3 regions of the Enterobacter sp. HK169 genome follow, and region 1 is predicted to be linked to each of the others. Evidence: predicted binding sites of a transcription regulator. Region 1 holds the regulator's gene; each other region holds the start of a gene.
What was found. Region 1 encodes PurR, which represses purine synthesis genes. Its sites were predicted from a motif close to CANGCAAACGTTTGCNTG; they were not measured.
Positions count from the first base shown of each region.

Region 2: galS (HTH-type transcriptional regulator GalS) is a predicted target of PurR. The motif match lies at 4,704-4,721, and genes of this name have one in related genera.
Region 3: purT (formate-dependent phosphoribosylglycinamide formyltransferase) is a predicted target of PurR. The motif match lies at 5,055-5,072, and genes of this name have one in related genera.

Region 1 covers NZ_CP017087.1:304,073-311,869, reverse strand. Annotated here, with positions in the region: gene rnt (ribonuclease T) at 1-302, shown strand, start outside; gene grxD (monothiol glutaredoxin 4) at 380-727, opposite strand; gene EnteroDNA1_RS01605 (C40 family peptidase) at 1,066-1,839, shown strand; gene sodB (superoxide dismutase [Fe]) at 1,962-2,543, shown strand; gene EnteroDNA1_RS01595 (MFS transporter) at 2,582-3,748, opposite strand; gene cydH (cytochrome bd-I oxidase subunit CydH) at 3,913-4,002, opposite strand; gene purR (HTH-type transcriptional repressor PurR) at 4,300-5,325, shown strand; gene punR (DNA-binding transcriptional activator PunR) at 5,343-6,254, opposite strand; gene punC (purine nucleoside transporter PunC) at 6,369-7,568, shown strand.
Region 2 covers NZ_CP017087.1:1,456,166-1,463,962, reverse strand. Annotated here, with positions in the region: gene cirA (catecholate siderophore receptor CirA) at 1-512, shown strand, start outside; gene fghA (S-formylglutathione hydrolase) at 612-1,439, opposite strand; gene EnteroDNA1_RS06975 (YbfB/YjiJ family MFS transporter) at 1,578-2,726, shown strand; gene folE (GTP cyclohydrolase I FolE) at 2,829-3,497, shown strand; gene yeiB (DUF418 domain-containing protein YeiB) at 3,517-4,674, shown strand; gene galS (HTH-type transcriptional regulator GalS) at 4,830-5,852, shown strand; gene mglB (galactose/glucose ABC transporter substrate-binding protein MglB) at 6,148-7,146, shown strand; gene mglA (galactose/methyl galactoside ABC transporter ATP-binding protein MglA) at 7,226-7,797, shown strand, end outside.
Region 3 covers NZ_CP017087.1:1,134,138-1,141,934, forward strand. Annotated here, with positions in the region: gene yobA (CopC domain-containing protein YobA) at 1-330, opposite strand, end outside; gene EnteroDNA1_RS05485 (DNA polymerase III subunit theta) at 467-697, shown strand; gene EnteroDNA1_RS05490 (carbon-nitrogen hydrolase family protein) at 808-1,458, shown strand; gene exoX (exodeoxyribonuclease X) at 1,483-2,145, shown strand; gene ptrB (oligopeptidase B) at 2,142-4,202, opposite strand; gene EnteroDNA1_RS05505 (tellurite resistance TerB family protein) at 4,288-4,935, opposite strand; gene purT (formate-dependent phosphoribosylglycinamide formyltransferase) at 5,106-6,284, shown strand; gene kdgA (bifunctional 4-hydroxy-2-oxoglutarate aldolase/2-dehydro-3-deoxy-phosphogluconate aldolase) at 6,326-6,967, opposite strand; gene edd (phosphogluconate dehydratase) at 7,007-7,797, opposite strand, start outside.

The DNA of each region.
Region 1 (7,797 bases):
ATAACGCCACCTTCGATCACAGCTTTACCATGGCCGCCGCGGAGCGCGCCGCGCTCAAGCGCAACCCCTTCCATCCTTTTGTGACCTTCGACACCGCCGCACTGAGCGGCCTGGCCCTGGGACAAACGGTGTTATCAAAAGCCTGCATCACGGCGGGTATACCTTTTGACGGCACGCAGGCACATTCCGCTTTATACGACACGGAGCGCACCGCAGAGCTGTTCTGTGAGATCGTCAACCGCTGGAAGCGTCTGGGCGGCTGGCCGCTGCCGATGGATGATGAGGCCGATCCTCAATCGTAGGCCGGGTAAGCGCAGCGCCACCCGGCAAAAAAAAAGCGACCACACTAAGCGGGTCGCTTTTTTATTTGCGCAGAAAATTACTCTGCGTCCGGCTCTTCGGTTTTGTACTTCGCCGCCGTCTCTTTGATCAGCTGCTGCAGTTCGCCGCGCTGATACATTTCAATCAGGATATCGCAGCCGCCAACCAGTTCACCGTCAACCCACAGCTGTGGGAAAGTCGGCCAGTTAGCGTACTTAGGCAGCTCTGCGCGGATGTCCGGGTTCTGCAGGATATCAACGTAAGCAAAACGCTCACCACAGGCTGACAGCGCCTGAACCGCTTGTGCGGAGAAGCCGCAGCTTGGCAGCTTCGGAGAACCTTTCATATACAGCAGAATCGGGTTTTCAGCGATCTGGCGCTGGATTTTTTCAATAGTGGTGCTCATGTCTTGCTTCCTTTAACTTCTGTTACGGCATTCGTCTGACATTGTAGCGGGTCAGACTGGCATCGGAAAATAACATTTTTGTCACGTTTATACATTCTACCCCGAGTCACGAAAAGTTGCATTGCAAATGGTGTTTACCCCTGCGGCGGTCAGGGTTTTGCTTAGGGAGTGGGCAAATGTGCGACAGAACGATGAATTTTTTTGCACTTGCTAACGAAACACGATTGTAGATTGAAAAATGCTATTAACTTTCTGGGTTTTTATAGATTAGAATCGACGGGCTTTGTAAATCACACGCGGGTATTATTGATGACCTGCATTTATCAGGGGACTGCCCAGTGGCGCGGATAAATAAAATCTCGATCACGCTCTGTGCTTTACTGTTTACTTCACTCACTTTCACGCCAGTGGCAAACGCCTCTCAGCAGGCGCGGCATTCTGCTGTACAAAAAAACCATCTGGTGAAAGCCACAGAACGTAAGAAAAAAACCACCGCTAAGAACGACAAGAAAAAAACACCGGCTCAGACGAAACAGACCGCTTCCAGCAAGACGAAAACAAAACCTTCCCGCACTGCCCACTCCGCTAAAAGTAAAGCTTCGCAAACCGCCGCTAACCTCGTTACTGAAAAATGCATCACGCGTAAAGGCCACAAGGCGAAATGCACGAAGGTCACGAAAATAGCGGAAGTGCATAAAGTGCGTGTACAGAAAGCGCAAAAAACCGCGATGAATAAACTGATGGGGCAGATTGGCAAACCTTATCACTGGGGTGGCAGTTCGCCGCGTACCGGGTTTGACTGCAGCGGCCTCGTCTATTACGCCTATAAAGATCTGGTCAAATTCCGCATTCCGCGTACCGCCAATGAGATGTACCACCTGCGCGATGCCTCTCCGGTTGACCGCGGTGAGCTGGAAAACGGCGATCTGGTGTTCTTCCGCACTCAGGGTCGCGGCACGGCTGACCACGTCGGCGTCTATGTCGGCAACGGGAAATTCATCCAGTCTCCACGTAGCGGCCAGGATATTCAGATCACCTCTCTCAGTGAAGACTACTGGCTACGCCACTACGTCGGCGCACGTCGCGTGATGACGCCGAAAACCATTCGTTAACCCCTGCCCTGCCACATCCGTGGCGGGGTAAGTTCCTCTTTTGCATACCCTTTCAATTTGCTATCCTGTCCTTGTTGTCTGTGTGGTTATTGGCAACGCAAAATACAATAAGGAGAGAAGCAATGTCGTTCGAATTACCTGCACTACCGTATGCAAAAGACGCCCTGGCACCGCACATTTCGGCGGAAACCCTGGAATATCATTACGGCAAGCATCACCAGACGTACGTCACCAACCTGAACAATCTGATCAAGGGCACCGATTTTGAAGGCAAAACGCTGGAAGAGATCGTCCGCAGCTCAGAGGGTGGCGTCTTTAACAACGCGGCTCAGGTGTGGAACCACACCTTCTACTGGCACTGCCTGGCACCAAATGCCGGCGGTGAACCTGTCGGTGAACTGGCTACCGCTATCAACGCCGCATTTGGCAGCTTCGCGGATTTCAAAGCGAAATTTACCGATGCAGCCATCAAGAACTTCGGTTCTGGCTGGACGTGGCTGGTTAAAGAGGCGGATGGCAAACTGGCTATCGTGTCCACTTCAAACGCGGGCACCCCGCTGACCACCAGCGCTAAGCCGCTGATGACCGTGGACGTGTGGGAACACGCTTACTACATTGATTACCGCAACGCGCGCCCGAACTACCTGGAGCACTTCTGGGCACTGGTTAACTGGGACTTTGTCGCGAAGAACTTCGCCGCGTAAGAGACACGCAGAAGGGTACGCCCTTCTGCGTTTTTGGTTTATTCCGCAGCGCAGGCTGCTTCAGGCTGTTTACGACCCGACATTATCACCAGCAGCAGGCCGAGCGCGGCAATAATCGCCCCCATCACCGGCACAAAGCTGTACCCCAGACCGCCTGAAATCACGGCCCCACCGGCCGCCGCGCCCAGGGCATTACCCAGGTTAAACGCACCGATATTCACGGAAGATGAAAGTCCCGGCGCCTCGTGCGCCACACGCATCACGCGCATCTGCAGCGGCGGCACCACGGCGAAAGTGGCGGCTCCCCAGACGACCATCGCAATCGCGGCCCCGAACTCATTACGCGCCAGCCACGGAATGGCAACCATGATGACGATCAGCAGGGTTAAGAAGCCCTTCAGCGTCCCGCTCACGGAACGGTCGGCAAATTTCCCGCCCAGATAGTTGCCGATCGAGAAGCCCACGCCAATCAGCACCAGCATCGCGGTAACGAAGAGAGGCGTTGCGTGGGTGATATCGTGCAGTACCGGTGAAATATAGGTGTAGAGGGTAAACATCGCCCCTGCCCCCAGCACGGTGGTGAGCAACGCGGAGAGCACCTGCGGGCGCATCAGCACCGCCAGCTCTTTACGCACTTCCGGACGTTCTCCGGCATTGCCTTTCGGCAGGGAGAAGAACAGCGCCACCATCGCAATCACGCCCAGCCCGGCCGTCGCCAGGAAAGACATACGCCAGCCGATCGCTTCTCCCAGCCAGGTTGCCGCAGGCACCCCGCCGATATTGGCAATCGTCAGCCCCATAAACATGGTTGCCACGGCGCTCGCCTGCTTGTGTTTTGGCACCACGCTGGCAGCCACAACCGATCCCAGCCCAAAGAACGCGCCGTGGTTAAGGCTGGTCAGAATGCGCGACAGCATCAATGTGGTGTAGTCCGGCGAAATGGCCGAAAGCACGTTGCCCAGGGTGAAAATCGCCATCAGGAAAATCAGCGCATTGCGGCGCGCGCGGTGTGAAAGAAGAAGCGTCATCAGCGGCGCCCCGACCATCACGCCGATAGCGTAGGCGCTGATTAACATCCCTGCCGCAGGGATAGAGACATCTACGCCCCGGGCAATAACAGGCAGTAACCCCATCGGGGAGAATTCAGTGGTGCCAATCCCAAAAGCGCCAATCGCCAGGGCCAGCAGGGGAAAATTGATTTTCATGCGTCAACTCCGGATGCCGTGTCATGTGGTGACACAGAACAAAGAAGCAGAAAGCATGACATCAATCACAAAAAATGAGAAGTTAACAAAATGGCAAAAGATTTTTGCCAGAGAAGTAACAATCCGGGGAGTTGGGAGGGAGAAGGCTCTCCCTCCGCGTAAAATCAGTGCAGCGCAGCCGTCAGACCGGCCGCAACAATCAGAGCCAGCACAACAATGGTGGTGAACAGCGAAAACTTAAGATCGGAACTCATCAATTTTTCTCCTTTTAATCCCCACACGAAAAGTGAGCTTGCTCATTTTTGCACAGATTACGTCAAAAATCTTCCTGGATTTATACTGATAACCACTTTACCTCTTCCCCTTTTCATCAAGATAGGACAAAATTCCACGCTAAATTTATTAGCGTACCGGCCATTGACCCCCTCCTGACGTCCCGTGTCGTTTTCCCGGCGTGCCGCAATTCAAGATTGCGAGATAAGGGTGAGAGAAGGCAAACGTTTACCTTCAAGTTTTTCAGGAGCTTAGGATATGGTCTGGAGTGACATTTAATGGCAACAATTAAAGACGTAGCAAAACGCGCAAACGTTTCCACTACAACCGTATCACATGTAATTAACAAAACCCGCTTTGTGGCGGAAGAGACGCGCAACGCCGTCTGGGCAGCGATCAAAGAGCTGCACTATTCGCCAAGTGCGGTTGCGCGTAGCCTCAAGGTTAATCACACCAAGTCCATTGGATTGCTGGCGACCAGCAGTGAAGCGGCCTATTTTGCCGAGATCATTGAAGCGGTCGAAAAGAACTGCTTCCAGAAAGGCTATACCCTGATTCTGGGCAACGCGTGGAACAGCATTGAAAAACAGCGTGCCTACCTGTCGATGATGGCGCAAAAGCGCGTTGATGGCCTGCTGGTGATGTGTTCCGAGTACCCGGAATCCGTGCTGTCGATGCTGGAAGAGTATCGCCATATTCCGATGGTGGTGATGGACTGGGGCGAAGCGCGCGCAGACTTTACCGATTCCGTTATCGATAACGCCTTTGAAGGCGGCTATATGGCCGGTCGTTATCTGATCGAACGCGGCCACCGCGAGATTGGCGTGATCCCCGGTCCGCTGGAGCGCAACACCGGCGCGGGCCGTCTGGCCGGTTTTATGAAAGCGATGGAAGAAGCGTTGATCAACGTGCCGGAAAACTGGATTGTGCAGGGCGACTTTGAGCCGGAATCGGGCTACCGCGCGATGCAGCAGATCGTCTCCCAGCCGCACCGTCCGACCGCCGTGTTCTGCGGGGGCGACATCATGGCCATGGGCGCGCTCTGCGCTGCCGACGAGCTGGGCCTGCGCGTACCGCAGGATATATCCGTGATCGGCTATGACAACGTGCGTAACGCGCGTTTCTTCACCCCGGCGCTGACCACCATTCACCAGCCGAAAGATTCGCTGGGCGAAACGGCCTTCAATATGCTGATGGACAGGATCGTCAACAAGCGCGAAGAGTCGCAGTCTATTGAAGTTCACCCGCGTCTTATCGAACGCCGTTCCGTTGCGGACGGTCCGTTCCGCGACTACCGTCGTTAATCGCTTTACGGGGCCAGCTATGCTGGCTCCCGTAACCATTCCCGGTTCAGCGTTTCGCTGTCTCCCAGATAATCCAGCAGCCAGGCCATCGCAGGCGAGACGTCATTTTGCTGCCAGGTGAGGCAGCAGGCCGCATCCGGGAACGGATTCTCCAGCGTCAGCTCAACCCACTCTCCGGTATCGATGCGCGGACGCGCGAAATGAACGGGCACCATCGCGACGCACAGCCCGGCGCTGAGGCACGTCGCCGACGATTCCCAGTCAGGGGCCACCACCCGCCGCTGGTTGTCCAGAAGCCAGGTGATACGCTTGGGCAATGAACGGGACGTATCCTCCAGCACCAGCGACGGCCAGTTGCGCAGCGTGTCATCGCTGAGCGGCCCTTCCATCGACGCCAGCGGATGATCGCTTGCCACCACGCATTTCCAGCTCAGCATCCCCATGTCGCGAAAAGCGTAACGTCCCCCGACCGGGATCGCCTGCGTAGCCCCAATCGCCATCTCTGCCCTGCCGTCCGCCAGTGCATCCCAGACGCCGTTAAACACCTCCTGCGAGACCCGCAGCTCGACGTCAGAGAAATGACGGTAGAAATCGACGATCATCTGCCGGGTGCGTTCCGGCTTAACGATGTTATCCACCGCGATGGAAAGATGTCCCCGCCAGCCGTTAGCGATCTGCTGACACTGTTCGCGGGTGATCTGCATTTTTTTGATAACAGAACGCCCTTCCTTCAAAAACCACGCGCCTGCGGGCGTTAATTCCACATCACGATGCCGCCGTTCAAACAGCGGAACCGCCAGCCACTCCTCCAGCTGGCGCACCGTGTAGCTTATTGCCGAAGGGACGCGGTGCAGCTCCTGCGCCGCACCGCTGAAGCTGCCGTTACGCGCAACAGCATCGACCACTTCAAGAGAATAATCTGACCACATTTTCTGCCTGCAAATTTTTTGAATGCACCAGCCAAATATTAGCGTTTCACAAGCAGCTTTGCACTCCCTACACTCAGCGCCAATGTATACCTGCCTCCTCAGGAGAATAAAATAATGCAACCCAGGAACGGTTTTTTAGTCTGGCTCGGCGGCTTAAGCGTGCTGGGCTTTTTGGCCACCGATATGTACCTGCCGGCGTTTGCCGCCATGCAGGAAGATTTACAAACGCCGGCTGCCGCCATCAGCGCCAGCCTGAGCTTATTCCTCGCCGGCTTTGCCTTCGCACAGCTGCTCTGGGGACCGCTCTCGGATCGCTTTGGTCGTAAGCCGGTGCTGTTGCTGGGCCTGGCCATTTTTGCCGTGGGCTGCCTGGGGATGCTATGGGTACGCGATGCCAGCTGGCTGCTGGTGCTGCGTTTTATTCAGGCCGTGGGCGTCTGTGCCGCGGCCGTGACCTGGCAGGCGCTGGTCACCGACTACTATCCGGCTAACCGCACAAACCGTATTTTCGCCACCATTATGCCGCTGGTAGGTCTCTCACCTGCCCTCGCCCCACTGCTGGGCAGCTGGATCCTCGCTCATTTCGACTGGCAGGCCATTTTCGCCACGCTGTTTGCCATTACCCTGGTCCTGATGCTGCCGGCGTTCGCCCTTAAGCCCGCGCATAAAAAAGAAGCGCATGCAGACGCGAAGCCGATTACCTTCACTTCCCTGCTCAGCGCCAAAGCGTATCGCGGGAATGTCCTGATCTATGCCGCCTGCTCGGCAAGCTTCTTCGCGTGGCTCACCGGCTCGCCGTTCATTCTGCACGATATGGGCTACAGCCCGGCAGCCATCGGCCTGAGCTATGTTCCGCAGACCATCGCATTCCTGGTGGGCGGGTACGGCTGTCGCGCGGCGCTGCAAAAGTGGGAAGGTCAGCAGATGCTGCCGTGGCTGCTGGTGCTGTATGCGCTGAGCGTCATCGGGACCTGGGCCGTTGGCTTTATTCCTGGCGCCGGTCTGGCCGAAATTTTGATCCCATTCTGCGTGATGGCCGTTGCGAACGGGGCGATTTACCCTATCGTTGTAGCGCAGGCGCTGCGTCCCTTCCCGCAGGCAACAGGCCGCGCCGCCGCGCTGCAGAACACCCTGCAGCTGGGGCTGTGCTTCCTGGCAAGCCTGGTGGTCTCCGCGCTGATTGCCACGCCGCTCCTGACCACTACCAGCGTGATGCTGGTGACCGTTGCGATGGCGGTGTTGGGCTATCGCATGCAGGCCTCCGCGCAGCGTGAGCAGGAAAAGAGTGCTCAGGTTGAAACGTCACATGCCTGATTGCGCCAGAAATCATGTTAATTTTCAGTGATTAGGTTGCTAAGAATTTTCTATTGAATCACCAAATTTTGAGGCCTATACTAAATTTGGTTCGATTAAATACGATAAATATTAAGTGTTAACGGGAGCCGGAGTGCTCCCGTTTTACCATGGAAGGCATTTCGGCAAGGGTTATCTCCCTTCCTCTGTTCTACGTCGGATATTAGCCTCGCGGTATTTACCGTGAGAT
Region 2 (7,797 bases), 1.2 Mb from region 1:
TCAGCCGTACGGCCAATGCAAAACAGGCCCAGGGTTACCCTAACTACGTTGGCCTGAATGCGGATGGTGAGCCGATTTTCCGCTACTACAACGTTAACAAGGCGCGCATCCGCGGGGTGGAGACCGAGCTGAAGCTCCCGCTGGCGGACGACTGGAAACTGACCCTGAACTACACCTACAACGACGGCCGTGACATCAGCAACGGCGGCAACAAGCCGCTGTCCGATCTGCCGTTCCACACCGCCAACGGTACCGTTGACTGGAAGGCGACGCAGGACTGGTCGTTCTACGTTCAGGGCAACTACACCGGTGAGAAACGCGCGCTGACCAGCAGTGCACCAACGCCGGGTGGCTATGTCATCTGGAATACCGGCGCCGCGTGGCAGGCGACGAAAAGCGTGAAGCTGCGCGCGGGCGTGCAGAACCTGCTGGATAAAGATCTGAGCCGCGACGATTACAGCTATACGGAAGATGGCCGTCGCTACTTTGTCGGTGTGGATTACAAGTTCTGATGTAACCTCTATGCCCGGTGGCGCTTCGCTTACCGGGCCTACAAAATCCGCGAACGTAGGCCGGGTAAGGCGAAGCCGCCACCCGGCAATCATCCGCACTTACGCGAACAAATGCTCCGCATGAAAGCGGAGATGATCCTCAATAAAGGACGCGATGAAGTAATAGCTGTGGTCATACCCCGGCTGAATGCGCAGCGTCAGCGGCCAGTCCTTCTGGCGTGCCGCTTCTGCGAGCACCGCAGGCTGTAGCTGCCCGGCGAGGAACTGATCCGCATCGCCCTGATCGACAAGCACCGGGATCGCATTTGCCGAGCTGCTGGCCAGCATCAGCGCACAGCTGTCCCATTCCTGCCATTTTGCTTCATCTTCACCCAGATAGTTCGTGAAGGCTTTCTGCCCCCACGGCACCTGCGTTGGGTTCACAATTGGCGCAAATGCCGACACGCTGACGTATTTTCCCGGATTTTTTAACGCCATGATCAGCGCCCCGTGACCGCCCATAGAATGTCCGCTGATGGCGCAGCGGTCGCTTACCGCAAACCCGGACTGAATCAGCGCGGGCAGCTCGTCGCGAATGTAGTCATACATACGGTAGTGGCCTGCCCACGGCTGCTCGGTCGCATTGAGATAAAACCCGGCGCCTTTACCCAGGTCGTATCCTGCATCGTCGGCCACATCATCGCCACGCGGGCTGGTATCAGGCATCACCAGCGCAATACCCAGCTCGGCGGCAAGTCGCTGCGCGCCCGCTTTGGTGGTGAAGTTTTCGTCGTTGCAGGTCAGGCCCGAAAGCCAGAACAGAACCGGCGGATTTTCCGTCGGCGGCAGGAAAATGCTGAACGTCATCGCACAGTTCAGGACGGTGGAATCATGCCGCCAGCGCTGCTGTCGACCTTCAAAACAACGGTGCTCTTCGAGCAGTTCCATGCAGGGCTCCTTAATGAGAATGCGTATTCATAAAAACCATAATACAGCCTTTTCATTGACCTGTGAGTAACTTTCACTTTCGCCAGACGGCGAGATGCTGCATCATAAATTTACTTTTCTTTAACAATTGGAGCGGTCATGGCGCTGCGTATTGCGCTCAGTGGATTTGTCGTTCTGGTGGTGGCGATGGGGATAGGGCGCTTTGCCTTTACGCCTCAGGTGCCGCTCATGATTGCTGCCGGGCAGCTTACGCTGACCAGCGCGGGTCTGGTGGCGGCGATGAATTATCTGGGCTATCTGGTGGGCGCATGGGATGCCATGCGCGCGCACCGCTTTGTGGAAACGCGCCTCTGGCTTGGCATCACCGGCGCGGTTGCGCTGACGCTGCTCTCCGCGGCGGCGGATAACGCCGTCGTGCACGGCCTGCTGCGCTTCGTGATTGGCTGCATGAGCGGCTGGTCGATGGTACTCATTGCCGCCTGGACCAACGAACGGCTGGGGCAGCTGGGTAAACCGGGCCTGAGCGCCGCCGTGTTTGCCGGGCCTGGGGCGGGCATTGCCCTGAGCGGGCTGCTCGCCGTCTATATCCAGGCGAAATCCCTTTCGGCCGGGGCGGCATGGCAAATCTACGGCGTGCTGGCGCTGGTGCTGATTGCGCTGGTGGCGCGCTACCTGCCGCGATCCGGGCAGCTCCATCGCCCCGGCACCGCGCCGGAGCCGCTGGTGCTGACGGCGGATTTAAAGCGCCTGGTCTGGAGCTACAGCCTGGCCGGGTTTGGCTATATCCTCCCGGCGACATTCCTGTCGCAAATGGCGGCGGTGCGTTTTCCCGGCAGCCTGTTCGCCCAGTTTGTCTGGCCGTTTTTTGGTATCGCCGCCGTGGTGGGCATTGCGCTCAGTATTCTTTTACGCCACACCTCAACGGCGAACCGCAGGCTGGCTATCGTGCTGTGGTTACAGGGGGCTGGCGTGCTGGCGGCCTGGCTGCTGCCGGGGATTGGCGGTTTGCTGACGGGCGGGCTGCTGGTGGGCGGCGGTTTTTTGTGTGCCGTGCAGCTCTCTCTTTTATACGGCCGCGAGCTGGCGCCAAACCATACGCGTTATATGGCAGGCCTGCTCACCACCGGGTATGCGATTGGTCAATTGATTGGCCCGATGACCTCGGCGTTATCAACCTGGCTTACCCACCGGCTGGAGCCCGCGCTGGGTCTGGCGGGCGTTGCGCTGTTCGTCGGCGGAGCGCTGGTCTGGAATCGTCACGCTGAAAGGCAACAGCAATTGCAATAATTATCGTCGTGAATACTGGATTATGTGCGCCGCCTCACGCACAATGAGCGCATACTTTTGCCACAACGAGGGCAAAAGACGCCACACCTGCAGGAGAACAAAATGTCATCACTCAGTAAAGAAGCTGCCCTGGTCCACGAAGCCCTGGTTGCGCGCGGTCTTGAAACGCCACTGCGTCCGCCCGTACAGGATTTGGACAATGAAACCCGCAAGCGTCTGATTGCCGGTCATATGACCGAGATCATGGAGCTGCTGAATCTCGATCTGAGTGACGACAGTCTGATGGAGACGCCGCACCGCATCGCGAAAATGTACGTCGACGAAATTTTCTCCGGGCTGGATTACGCCAACTTCCCGAAAATCACCGTCATTGAAAACAAGATGAAAGTGGACGAGATGGTGACGGTACGCGATATCACGCTGACCAGCACCTGCGAACACCACTTCGTGACCATCGACGGTAAAGCGACCGTGGCGTATATCCCAAAAGATACGGTGATTGGCCTGTCGAAAATCAACCGCATCGTGCAGTTCTTTGCTCAGCGTCCGCAGGTGCAGGAGCGTCTGACGCAGCAGATCCTGACCGCGCTGCAAACGCTGCTGGGCACCAATAACGTGGCCGTCTCTATCGACGCGGTTCACTACTGCGTGAAGGCGCGCGGCGTGCGTGATGCGACCAGTGCAACGACCACCACGTCGCTGGGCGGCCTGTTTAAATCGAGCCAGAATACCCGCCAGGAGTTCCTGCGCGCCGTACGTCACCACAACTAAGTCTTACAGGGCAGGAACCATGGAGCGAAACGTCACGCTCGATTTTGTTCGCGGCGTCGCCATTCTCGGTATCCTGCTGCTTAATATCAGCGCCTTCGGCCTGCCGAAGGCGGCTTATCTCAATCCTGCCTGGTATGGCGACATCACGCGCAGTGATGCCTGGACCTGGGCTGTCCTCGATCTCTTCGCGCAGGTTAAATTCCTCACGCTGTTTGCCCTGCTGTTTGGTGCAGGTCTGCAACTCCTCCTCAAACGCGGTACGCGCTGGATCCAGTCGCGCCTGACGCTGCTGGTTCTCCTCGGCTTTATCCACGGGCTGTTCTTTTGGGACGGCGATATTCTTCTCGCGTATGGACTAGTCGGGCTGATCTGCTGGCGTCTGATTCGCGATGCGCACAGCGTAAAAAGCCTGTTTAACACCGGCGTGATGCTCTATGTCATGGGGCTTGGGGTCCTGCTGCTGCTGGGGATGATCTCCGGCGAGGCGACGAACCGTTCCTGGATACCGGATGCCGCTAACCTGCAGTACGAACAGTACTGGAAGCTGAAGGGCGGTACGGAAGCGATAAGCAACCGCGCGGATATGCTGGGGGATAACCTCCTTGCGCTGGGCGCGCAATACGGCTGGCAGCTGGCGGGCATGATGCTGATGGGGGCGTCACTGATGCGCACCGGCTGGCTGAAAGGGGAGTTCAGCCTGCGTCACTATCGGCGAACGGGTGTCGGGCTGGTGCTGATCGGCGTGCTGATTAACCTCCCGGCGATAATCACGCAGTGGCACATCCACTGGGATTACCGCTGGTGCGCGTTCCTGCTCCAGGTGCCGCGCGAACTGAGCGCGCCGTTCCAGACCATCGGATACGCGGCGCTGATCTATGGCTACTGGCCAACGCTTTCCCGCCTGTGGATCGTCAGCGCTATCGCCTGCGTGGGCCGCATGGCGTTGAGCAATTACCTGCTACAAACGCTGATATGCACCACGCTTTTCTATCGCTTTGGCCTGTTTATGAAATTCGACCGCCTCACGCTGCTGGCGTTTGTTATTCCGGTCTGGGTGATTAACCTGGCGTTTTCTGTTCTCTGGCTACGCTATTTCCGCCAGGGACCGCTGGAGTGGGTGTGGCGTCAGTTAACCGCACATGCTTCAGGGGTATCATTGAGGAACACATCCAGATAACGATCTGGATCACAATCATTAACAAAACGGATGTAAGCGTTTTCATGAGTGTGAGCTTCTTCACGTAGTCCCCTTTCTCTCGCTGCCAAAATAGCCACCTTGCTAAACACAGGGGGTGTCTGTGAGTTGCTGCAATCCTTTGAAGGATGGTGAATATGATCACCATTCGTGACGTCGCCCGTCAGGCGGGCGTTTCTGTGGCTACCGTCTCACGCGTGCTGAACAATAGCGCGCTGGTCAGCCCTGAAACCCGTGAAACCGTAATGAAAGCCGTGACCCAGCTCGGGTACCGGCCAAATGCCAATGCCCAGGCGCTTGCGACGCAGGTCAGCGACACCATCGGCGTGGTGGTGATGGATGTATCGGATGCCTTTTTCGGCGCGCTGGTCAAAGCGGTCGACGTGGTCGCCCAGCAGCATCAGAAATATGTCCTGATCGGCAATAGCTATCATGAGGCGGAAAAGGAACGCCATGCCATCGAAGTGCTGATCCGCCAGCGCTGTAACGCCTTGATTGTCCATTCAAAAGCCTTGAGCGATGAAGAGCTAACCGGCTTTATGGATCAGATCCCGGGCATGGTGTTGATCAACCGCATCGTCCCCGGCTATGCCCATCGCTGCGTCGGGCTGGATAACGTCAGCGGCGCCATGATGGCGACGAAAATGCTCATCAACAACGGGCATCAGCGGATCGGCTATCTGGCCTCCAGCCATCATATTGAAGATGACGACCTGCGGCGCGAGGGGTGGCAAAACGCCCTGAAAGAGCACGGCATTACGCCGTCAGAAAGCTGGACAGGCACAGGTACACCGGACATGCAGGGCGGTGAGGCGGCAATGGTCGAGCTGCTGGGCCGCAACCTGCAGCTTACTGCAGTGTTTGCCTATAACGACAGCATGGCGGCAGGGGCCCTGACGGCGCTGAAAGATAACGGCATTGCGGTGCCACAGCATTTATCACTCATTGGTTTTGATGATATTCCGATTGCCCGTTACACCGACCCGCAGCTGACAACGGTGCGTTACCCCATTGCTTCTATGGCGAAACTGGCGACTGAGCTGGCGTTACAGGGGGCGGCAGGGCTGCTGGATCCGGGCGCAACACACTGTTTCATGCCGACTTTAGTGCGTCGGCACTCCGTCGCGGCCCGACAAATTGTGGTTCCGATCACTAACTGATTACATCAGGTGATGTAACCGTTTTCAATCTGTGAGTAAATTCACAGTATCTTAACAAGGCGCTGACTATGATGTCAGCGTTTTAGGGGCTGAAAAGCTATGTAACGGTGATTATTCACTTTCACTATAGCCAATGTGCCGCAAACAACGAATAAAACGCATTTCTGGAGCGTTACCGAACACGGAAGAAAGAAATTTTATAAGTGAACTTCGGCTGTCAGTAACGTTTTATTAACACCTGCCCGCCGATCGTTATTCACAAGAACTACCCTGCATAAAAAAAACCGGAGATACCATGAATAAGAAGGTGTTGACCCTGTCTGCCGTAATGGCAAGCATGCTTTTTGGTGCAGCAGCGCACGCTGCGGATACCCGTATTGGTGTGACCATCTATAAATACGACGACAACTTCATGTCTGTTGTACGTAAAGCGATTGAGAAAGATGCGAAAGCAGCGCCAGACGTTCAGCTGCTGATGAACGACTCCCAGAACGACCAGTCCAAACAGAACGACCAGATCGACGTTCTGCTGGCGAAAGGCGTGAAAGCCCTGGCCATCAACCTGGTTGACCCGGCTGCAGCAGGCACGGTTATTGAAAAAGCGCGCGGCCAGAACGTGCCAATCGTCTTCTTCAACAAAGAACCTTCCCGTAAAGCGCTGGATAGCTACGACAAAGCGTATTACGTCGGTACCGACTCCAAAGAGTCCGGTATTATTCAGGGCGATCTGATCGCGAAACACTGGGCGGCGAACCCGAACTGGGACCTGAACAAAGACGGTCAGATTCAGTTCGTGCTGCTGAAAGGCGAACCCGGCCACCCGGATGCTGAAGCCCGTACCACCTACGTTATCAAAGAGCTGAACGACAAGGGTCTGAAAACCCAGCAGCTGGCGTTAGATACCGCGATGTGGGATACCGCTCAGGCGAAAGATAAGATGGACGCGTGGCTGTCCGGCCCTAACGCGAACAAAATCGAAGTGGTTATCGCCAACAACGATGCGATGGCAATGGGTGCGGTAGAAGCGCTGAAAGCGCACAACAAATCCTCCATTCCTGTGTTCGGCGTGGATGCGCTGCCAGAAGCGCTGGCGCTGGTTAAATCCGGTGCGATGGCCGGTACCGTTCTGAACGATGCCAACAACCAGGCGAAAGCCACCTTCGATCTGGCGAAAAACCTGGCCGATGGCAAAGGCGCGGCTGATGGCACCAGCTGGAAAATTGAAAACAAAATCGTTCGCGTACCTTACGTGGGCGTAGACCAGTCCAACCTGGCTGAGTTTATCGGTAAATAAGTTAGCGGTACTGTCTCCACTGGGCGCAATTCGTTGCGCCCTTTTATAACGCGATATGCGAGGCCAACAAGGTATAATTATGGTCAGCACAAATACTCAGTCATCCGGTGAATACCTGTTGGAAATGAGCGGTATCAACAAGTCATTTCCCGGCGTTAAGGCACTCGATAATGTTAATTTAAAAGTTCGTCCTCACTCTATTCATGCCCTGATGGGGGAGAACGGTGCGGGTAAATCAACATTATTAAAATGTCTTTTTGGGATCTATCAAAAAGATTCTGGCAGCATTCTTTTTCAGGGGAAAGAGATCGATTTCCATTCAGCGAAAGAAGCACTGGAAAACGGTATCTCGATGGTTCACCAGGAATTAAACCTGGTGCTGCAGCGTTCAGTCATGGATAACATGTGGTTGGGGCGTTATCCAACCAAGGGTGTCTTTGTCGATCAGGACAAAATGTATCGCGACACCAAAGCGATTTTTGATGAGCTGGATATTGATATCGACCCGCGCGCCCGCGTGGGAACATTATCCGTCTCCCAGATGCAGATGATCGAAATCGCCAAAGCGTTCTCCTATGATGCGAAAATCGTCATCATGGACGAACCGACATCGTCATTAACGGAAAAAGAGGTTAATCACCTTTTTACCAT
Region 3 (7,797 bases), 830 kb from region 1:
ATCCACGGAAACCACATGCCAGTCCACCTGGTAAGTCCCTGATGCCAGCGTTTGTTCCAGCGGCACGGTAAGCTGAGCTTTGTTCTTTTCGTCGCGCGTAGCGGTTCCCGTTTTGATGACCTGCTTTTGCGCATCCGTTACCACCACACCGCTAAATCCAGGTTCGATACCTTCTGAAAAATTCAGCGTAAGTGCCTGCGGTGCGGTCACCACGCTGTCTGCTGCCGGGATCTGCTGTTTAAGATGTGCATGTGCCAGCACGGAAGGCGTCATCATTGTCGAGGCCACAAAAACCAGTGCGCAGACCGCGCGGGAAGCGGAGAAACCCATCCTATCATTCCTTTTTGTTATGTCTGTATGCTAAAGAATAACGCTGTATAATAAACGAGTCGAGGATCATCCTGCCTCCGCTTGTCATCGTCGTGCAATCGCGGTAACGTTGCCGCCGCATAAAAAGGAGAAGGTAATGAAGATCAATCTGGCCGCCCTTCCGCAGGACGAGATGGATAAAGTGAATGTCGATCTCGCTGCCGCTGGCGTCGCGTTCAAAGAGCGTTACAACATGCCCGTCGTGGCTGAAGTCGTGGAACGGGAACAGCCCGCCCATCTGCGCGACTGGTTTCGCGAAAGACTCATCGCCCACCGCCTCGCCTCGGTCAACCTCTCCCGTTTACCGTACGAGCCTAAAGTTAAATAAGCTTAACGAGTCGTTACATTTCCTTACGCGGAATCTGGCAGGATAAGAAAACCCTGATTATTTTAGGTGTATTCTTAAATCTCTGCGACTCAGTGTATAAGGAAGTCACGATGTCACATTGGAATATAGCGGCAGCCCAGTATGGCGGGCTGCATCAGACTGTAGATGACCATGTTACGCACCACCTGCGCTTCATCGCCGAAGCAGCACGGCAGCGGTGCGATCTGCTGGTTTTCCCTGAACTCTCATTAACGGGCTCTGGCTCGCCGACGTTACCTCCCCCGCCCGATGACGCGCAGCTGGAGCCGCTGCTCAACGCGGCACATCAACACCAGATCACCGTTATTGCCGGGCTCCCCCTGGAACAGAATGGCCAGCGCCAGAAAGGCCTTGTGCTGTTTTCGCCCGCTCGCCATCGCATTTTGCGCTATCCGCAAGGGGGCGGTGCCAGCCTCGTGCCGGGGGATAAACACCTTACCATCCTTGATGCACATCCCGATTCGCCCAATCTCGATCCCCGGGCAACGCTTGTTACCAGCTGCCAGTCGGTGGGGGATAATCGCTGGCGGCAGTCCATCAGTAACCTGCAGCGCTTCGCGCATAAATATGCCATTGCGGTGCTGATGGCGAACGCCTGCGGCGGCAGCGCGCTCTGGGATGAAAAAGGCCAGCTGATCGTGCGCGCGGATAAGGGCGAGCTTCTGGTGACCGGCACGCTCGGCGGAGAGGGTTGGCAAGGCGATATCATTCCTTTAGGCTAGGCGTTTTAAGCTCAGGAGTTTTCAATGCTGCGCGTCATCGATACCGAAACTTGCGATCTTCAGGGCGGAATAGTGGAAGTGGCCTCTGTCGACGTGGTTGATGGTAAAATCGTCAACCCAATGAGCCATCTGGTGCGTCCCGATCGCCCCATCAGCCCTCAGGCGATGGCTATCCATCGCATTACCGAATCGATGGTGGCGGATAAGCCGTGGATCGAAGAGATCATTCCGCACTACTACGGTAGCCCGTGGTACGTCGCGCATAACGCCAGCTTTGACCGCCGGGTATTGCCTGAAATGCCGGGGGAATGGATTTGCACCATGAAGCTGGCGCGTCGTCTCTGGCCGGGGATTAAATACAGCAACATGGCGCTGTACAAGTCCCGCAAGCTCAGCGTTCGTACCCCTGAGGGGCTTCACCATCACCGCGCCCTGTATGACTGCTATATCACCGCCGCGTTGCTGATTGATATTATGAATATCTCTGGCTGGACGCCGGATGACATGGCGACGATCACAGGACGTCCCGCGCTGCTGACCACGTTTACCTTTGGTAAATATCGCGGGAAGCCGGTGTCCGAGGTGGCGGATAAAGACCCGGGCTATTTGCGCTGGCTGTATAACAACCTCGACAGAATGAGCCCGGAGCTGCGCTTAACGCTGAAACATTATCTGGGCGACGCTTAACGCTCCGCACGGCCTGGCAGCGTGTCCTGCGCCAGGCCTATTAAAAAGGCATATTCCAGAGCAACCCCTTCGTACGATTTAAATCGCCCCGATTTCCCCCCGTGTCCGGAATCCATGTCGGTACACAGCAGCAGCAGATTGTCATCGGTTTTCAGCTCACGCAGTTTTGCCACCCATTTTGCCGGCTCCCAGTATTGCACCTGAGAATCATGCAAACCGGTGGTGACCAGCATATGCGGGTAGGATTTCGCCTCCACGTTATCGTACGGGCTGTACTCTTTCATATAGCGGTAGTACATCTCATCCTGCGGATTCCCCCACTCCTCAAACTCCCCGGTAGTAAGGGGAATGGATTCATCGAGCATGGTCGTGACCACATCGACAAACGGAACCTGCGCGACAATCCCCTTAAAGCGGTCGGGACGCTGGTTGATCGCTGCCCCCATCAGCATACCGCCCGCGCTGCCCCCCATCCCAAAGCAGAGCTGCGGATCGCCGTAGCCCTGCTCAATCAGCGCATCGCAGACGTCGAGGTAGTCATTGAAGGTGTTTTTCTTCTTCAGGAATTTCCCGTCTTCATACCAGTGCTGGCCCAGCTCACCGCCGCCGCGAATATGGGCGATGGCGAAAACAAAACCGCGATCGAGCAGGCTTAACCGGCTGCTGCTGAAATCGGCGTCCATGCTTGAGCCATACGAGCCGTAGCCGTACACCAGAATCGGGTTTTTGCCTTTCTGGAAATGAGCCCGATGGTAAACAAGAGAGACCGGCACCTCCACGCCATCACGGGCGGTGACCCACAGGTGCTCGCTGCGGTAGTTGTCGGACTCAAACCCTTTTACCTCGGTCTGTTTAATCACCTGGCGCTGCCCGGTATCCATATCCAGCTCAAACAGGGTGTCCGGCGTGGTCATGGAGGAGTAGCCGTAGCGCAACCGCGACGATTCGGGTTCAGGGTTGAACCCAATCCACGTCACGTAGGCCGGGTCATCAAACGCAATCCCCACCACTTCCCGGGTTTTTCGGTTGATTTGCCGGATACTGGTCAGCCCGCGCTGACGCTCTTCCACCACCAGCCAGTCGGTAAAGAGGGTGAACCCTTCCAGCATCACCTGATCCCGCGCGGGGATAAGCACCTCCCACTTGCGCTCATCGCGCACTTTGGTTTTATAGAGACCAAAGTTTTTGCCCTCGCGATTGGAGCGCAAATAAAAGCTGTGCTGGAAGTGGTCCAGGCTGTACTCGTGATCCTTGCGGCGCGGCAGGAAACAGAGCGGCTGGGCGTCCGGCAGTTCGGCATCCAGCAGCAGGACTTCCGACGTCGTCGCGCTGGCAAGGAAGATAATCACATAGTGGCGTGAGGAGGTTTTATGCAGGCTGACATAGAACGTTTCGTCTTTCTCTTCATAAACCAGCTCGTCGTCAGCGGAGTCCGTTCCCACGGTATGTCGCCACACCTGGTAAGGCAGCAGCGTCGACGCGTGCTTTTTGACGTAGTAAACCGTCTCGGAATCATTCGCCCAGACAAAATCCGGGGAGACGTTTTCCAGCATTTCCGGATACCAGTTGCCGGTCTCCAGATTGCGAAACCGCAGGCCGTACTGGCGGCGGGAGAGATAATCCTCCGCCAGCGCCATCACCGCGTTGTCAGGGGAAATGGACATGCCGCCCAGGGTATAAAACTCGCTGTGGGCGGCGCGCTGGTTGGCATCCAGCAGAATATCCCACTCATCCCATTCGGCGCTTAACACCGACTGACGCTGGTAGATGGGATACTCATTGCCGGGCTCGTAAATATGGCGATAGCGATAGCCGTTTTTGGTCCAGGGCGCGGAGATATCGCGCTGGGGAATACGCTGCACCATTTCATTCAGGAGCTGGTCCTGAAGCGTCTGCTGGCTGGACATGACCTTGCGGCCATAGTCGTTTTCCTCGTGCAGGTAGTCGAGTACCTCTGGCCGGGAGCGCGAATCGTCCCGCAGCCAGTAATAGTTGTCTATACGCGTATCGCCATGCGTGGTGATCGCATAAGGAGTACGTCGGGCTTTCGGTGGCATGTCATCATTCTTTTAAGTTTTACACCCTATAAGGTTGGCAAAACCCACGCATGATGCAAGCGAAACAGCGTCGCGACGGCGACGACTATCCCTGTAACGCCTGTTTTTGCTCCCGGATATCCCGCTCAATGCCCTCGCGCACGTCCTGAGGGATCTTTAACGCATCGCCCAGGGCGTTAAGGTAGCTCCGCTCCATAAAATGATCGATATCGATGGCTGCGCAGCTGAGGAAATAGAGCTCCAGCGCCTCTTCCTCATTTTTCACACTTTGGGCAAGACGCTGCGGCTCGAGCGGCTGTTCTATCGCCTGCGCCACCAGCACTCTTCCCTTCTCTTCAACGCCGGCTTCGCGCAGCTGCTGCTCGATCGCCGCTCGTTCCTTATCGTCAATATGCCCGTCGCTTTTCGCGGCAAAAACCAGCGCAAGAATGAGCCGTTCGGTACGCAGATCCAGCGGCGAGGTGTGCTCGCCGTAATGCGGTTCATCGCTGTGCGCGGTCCGTATTCTGTCCTTGTATTTATTCCACAGCACGGAGCCCGCGATGGCGCCGCCGCCGGCCAGCAACGCGCCTGTACCATACTTTGCCAGCAGCTTGCGTGAGGATTTATTCGCGACCAGCAGGCCTGCCAGCCCGCCGAGCGCTCCGGGTACCAGCAGTTTGCTGAGGTCCCGCTCGCCAGACGATGTTTTCTGCCCTAACAGGGATTGCAATTGATTTATCCAGCCAGACATGGTTTCCCTCACTTAACGGTGAACATGTTTCACAGCGTAAGCGAGCAGGCGTCAGGAAATGTCTGGTCGGGCTAAAGAAGCGCAAATTTCTGTCCCCTCGTTTAGCCGTGCACGAGACAGACGCAAACGTTTTCGTTTATACTGCGCGCAACTTTTTCAGGGGGATTGTTATGATTCGTTTAGGAACTGCGCTGCGACCTGCGGCGACGCGAGTGATGCTGTTGGGATCGGGCGAGCTGGGGAAAGAGGTCGCCATTGAGTGCCAGCGTTTAGGTGTGGAAGTCATTGCCGTAGACCGTTACGCCGACGCACCCGCCATGCACGTCGCCCATCGTTCTTATGTGATTAACATGCTGGATGGCGATGCCCTTCGCGAGCTGATTACGCGCGAAAAACCCGATTTTGTCGTGCCGGAAATTGAGGCCATTGCCACCGATACGCTGATCGCCCTGGAGCAGGAAGGCCAGCGCGTGGTGCCCTGTGCGAAAGCCGCAAAGCTGACCATGAACCGCGAAGGCATTCGTCGCCTGGCGGCGGAAGAGCTGGGATTGCCCACCTCGAGCTACCGTTTTGCTGGCGATAAGGCCGCGTTCCTGCAGGCCGTCGAGGAAATTGGTTACCCGTGCATCGTTAAGCCGGTGATGAGCTCCTCCGGAAAAGGACAGAGCTTTATTCGCGACAGCGGTACCCTGGATAACGCGTGGGATTATGCCCAGCAGGGCGGCCGTGCCGGGGCCGGTCGCGTGATCGTCGAAGGCGTCGTGAAGTTTGATTTCGAAATCACCCTGCTGACCGTCAGCGCCGTTGACGGCGTCCATTTCTGCGACCCGATTGGTCACCGTCAGGAGGATGGCGATTACCGCGAATCCTGGCAGCCGCAGCAGATGAGCACCCTGGCGCTGGAGCGTGCTCAGGAGATCGCCCGTAAAACCGTCCTGGCGCTGGGCGGCTATGGCCTGTTCGGCGTGGAGCTGTTTGTGTGCGGTGATGAGGTGATTTTCAGCGAAGTCTCCCCTCGCCCGCATGACACCGGCATGGTCACGCTGATTTCGCAGGATCTCTCCGAGTTCGCCCTGCACGTGCGCGCGTTCCTCGGCCTGCCCGTCGGCGGTGTACGTCAGTATGGCCCTGCCGCCTCGGCGGTGATCCTGCCGCAGTTAACCAGCCAGAACGTCACGTTTGATAACGTCGACGGGGCAGTGGGCGCAGGATTGCAGGTACGTCTGTTCGGCAAGCCGGAGATCGACGGAACTCGCCGTCTTGGCGTGGCATTAGCCACCGGAGATAACGTTGACGACGCTGTGGCAAGAGCGAAAGCGGCTGCTGCGAGCGTTAAGGTTGCAGGATAAAAAAACGGGCCAGAAGGCCCGTTTTTCATATGGCGAATGGCTTACTGCTTCGCGCCTTCAACCGCTTCGCGAGCCAGTTTGGTAATGCGATCCCAGTCGCCCGCTTCCAGCGCATCCGCCGGAACCAGCCATGAACCACCGATGCACAGCACGCTTTTCAGCGCCAGGTAGTCACGGTAGTTGGCAGGAGAGATACCGCCCGTCGGGCAGAAGCGTACCTGAGAGAAGGGACCCGCAATCGCCTGCAGCGCTTTGGTGCCGCCGTTCGCTTCGGCCGGGAAGAATTTGAACTCTTTCAGACCGTAGTCCATGCCCAGCATCAGTTCAGAGACGGTGCTGATGCCAGGGATCAGCGGAATAGTACCTTCCGTGGCGGCTTTCAGCAGCGGCTCGGTCAGGCCAGGGCTGATGGCGAACTGCGCGCCCGCTTCGGTCACTTCCGCCAGCTGCTGCGCGTTGAGAACGGTACCCGCACCGATGATGGCGTCCGGCACTTCTTTGGCGATAGCGCGGATAGCGTCCATCGCGCAGGCGGTGCGCAGGGTGACTTCCAGAACGCGAACGCCGCCCGCAACCAGCGCTTTCGCCATCGGTACAGCGTGCTCCAGCTTGTTTACCACGATAACCGGCACGACAGGGCCAGTGGTCAGGATTGCTTCTGCACTTGTTTTCCAGTTTTTCATCAGAGTTTTCTCTCGCCAGATCGTTAAAATCAAGTCGTCTTAAAACGTAATACAGGTTGCGCCCTGCTCCGCACCGGAGAGTTTCTCACGCAGCGCGCTGAACATTTCGCGTCCGGTCCCCACGCGCGATGCGCTCAGGTCAGGAATATGAGGCTGACGTGCCGCCAGCTCGGCTTCATCCACCAGCAGGGTTAACTCGCCCGTCTGACCGTTCACGCGGATCATGTCACCGTCGCGTACTTTCGCCAGCAGGCCACCGTCGTAGGCTTCCGGCGTCACGTGGATGGCTGAAGGCACTTTACCGGATGCCCCGGAGAGGCGTCCATCGGTGACTAGCGCAATTTTGAAACGGCGGTCCAATAATACACCAAGTGGTGGCATAAGTTTATGTAATTCTGGCATCCCGTTGGCTTTAGGCCCCTGGTGACGCACCACCACCACGCAGTCTTTATCGAGCAGACCGACGTCAAAGGCAGGTAACACGTCATGCTGGCTTTCAAATACCACCGCCGGCGCTTCGATAACCTGGTTCTCTTCCGGTACGGCAGAGGTCTTCATTACCGCACGACCGAGGTTGCCGCTCAGCACTTTGGTGCCGCCATGAGGAGAGAACGGTTTGTCGATCGTGGCAATCACCTGCGCATCAAGGGACGCGCTCGCCCCTTCACGCCAGTCCAGCTCGCCGTTGTTCAGCCACGGCTCCTGGGTGTAGCGCTGAAGGCCAAAGCCCGCCACGGTATTCACGTCTTCATGCAGCAGTCCGCCTTTCAGCAGCTCGCGCATCAGCAGCGGTACACCGCCTGCGGCCTGGAAGTGGTTAATATCCGCCG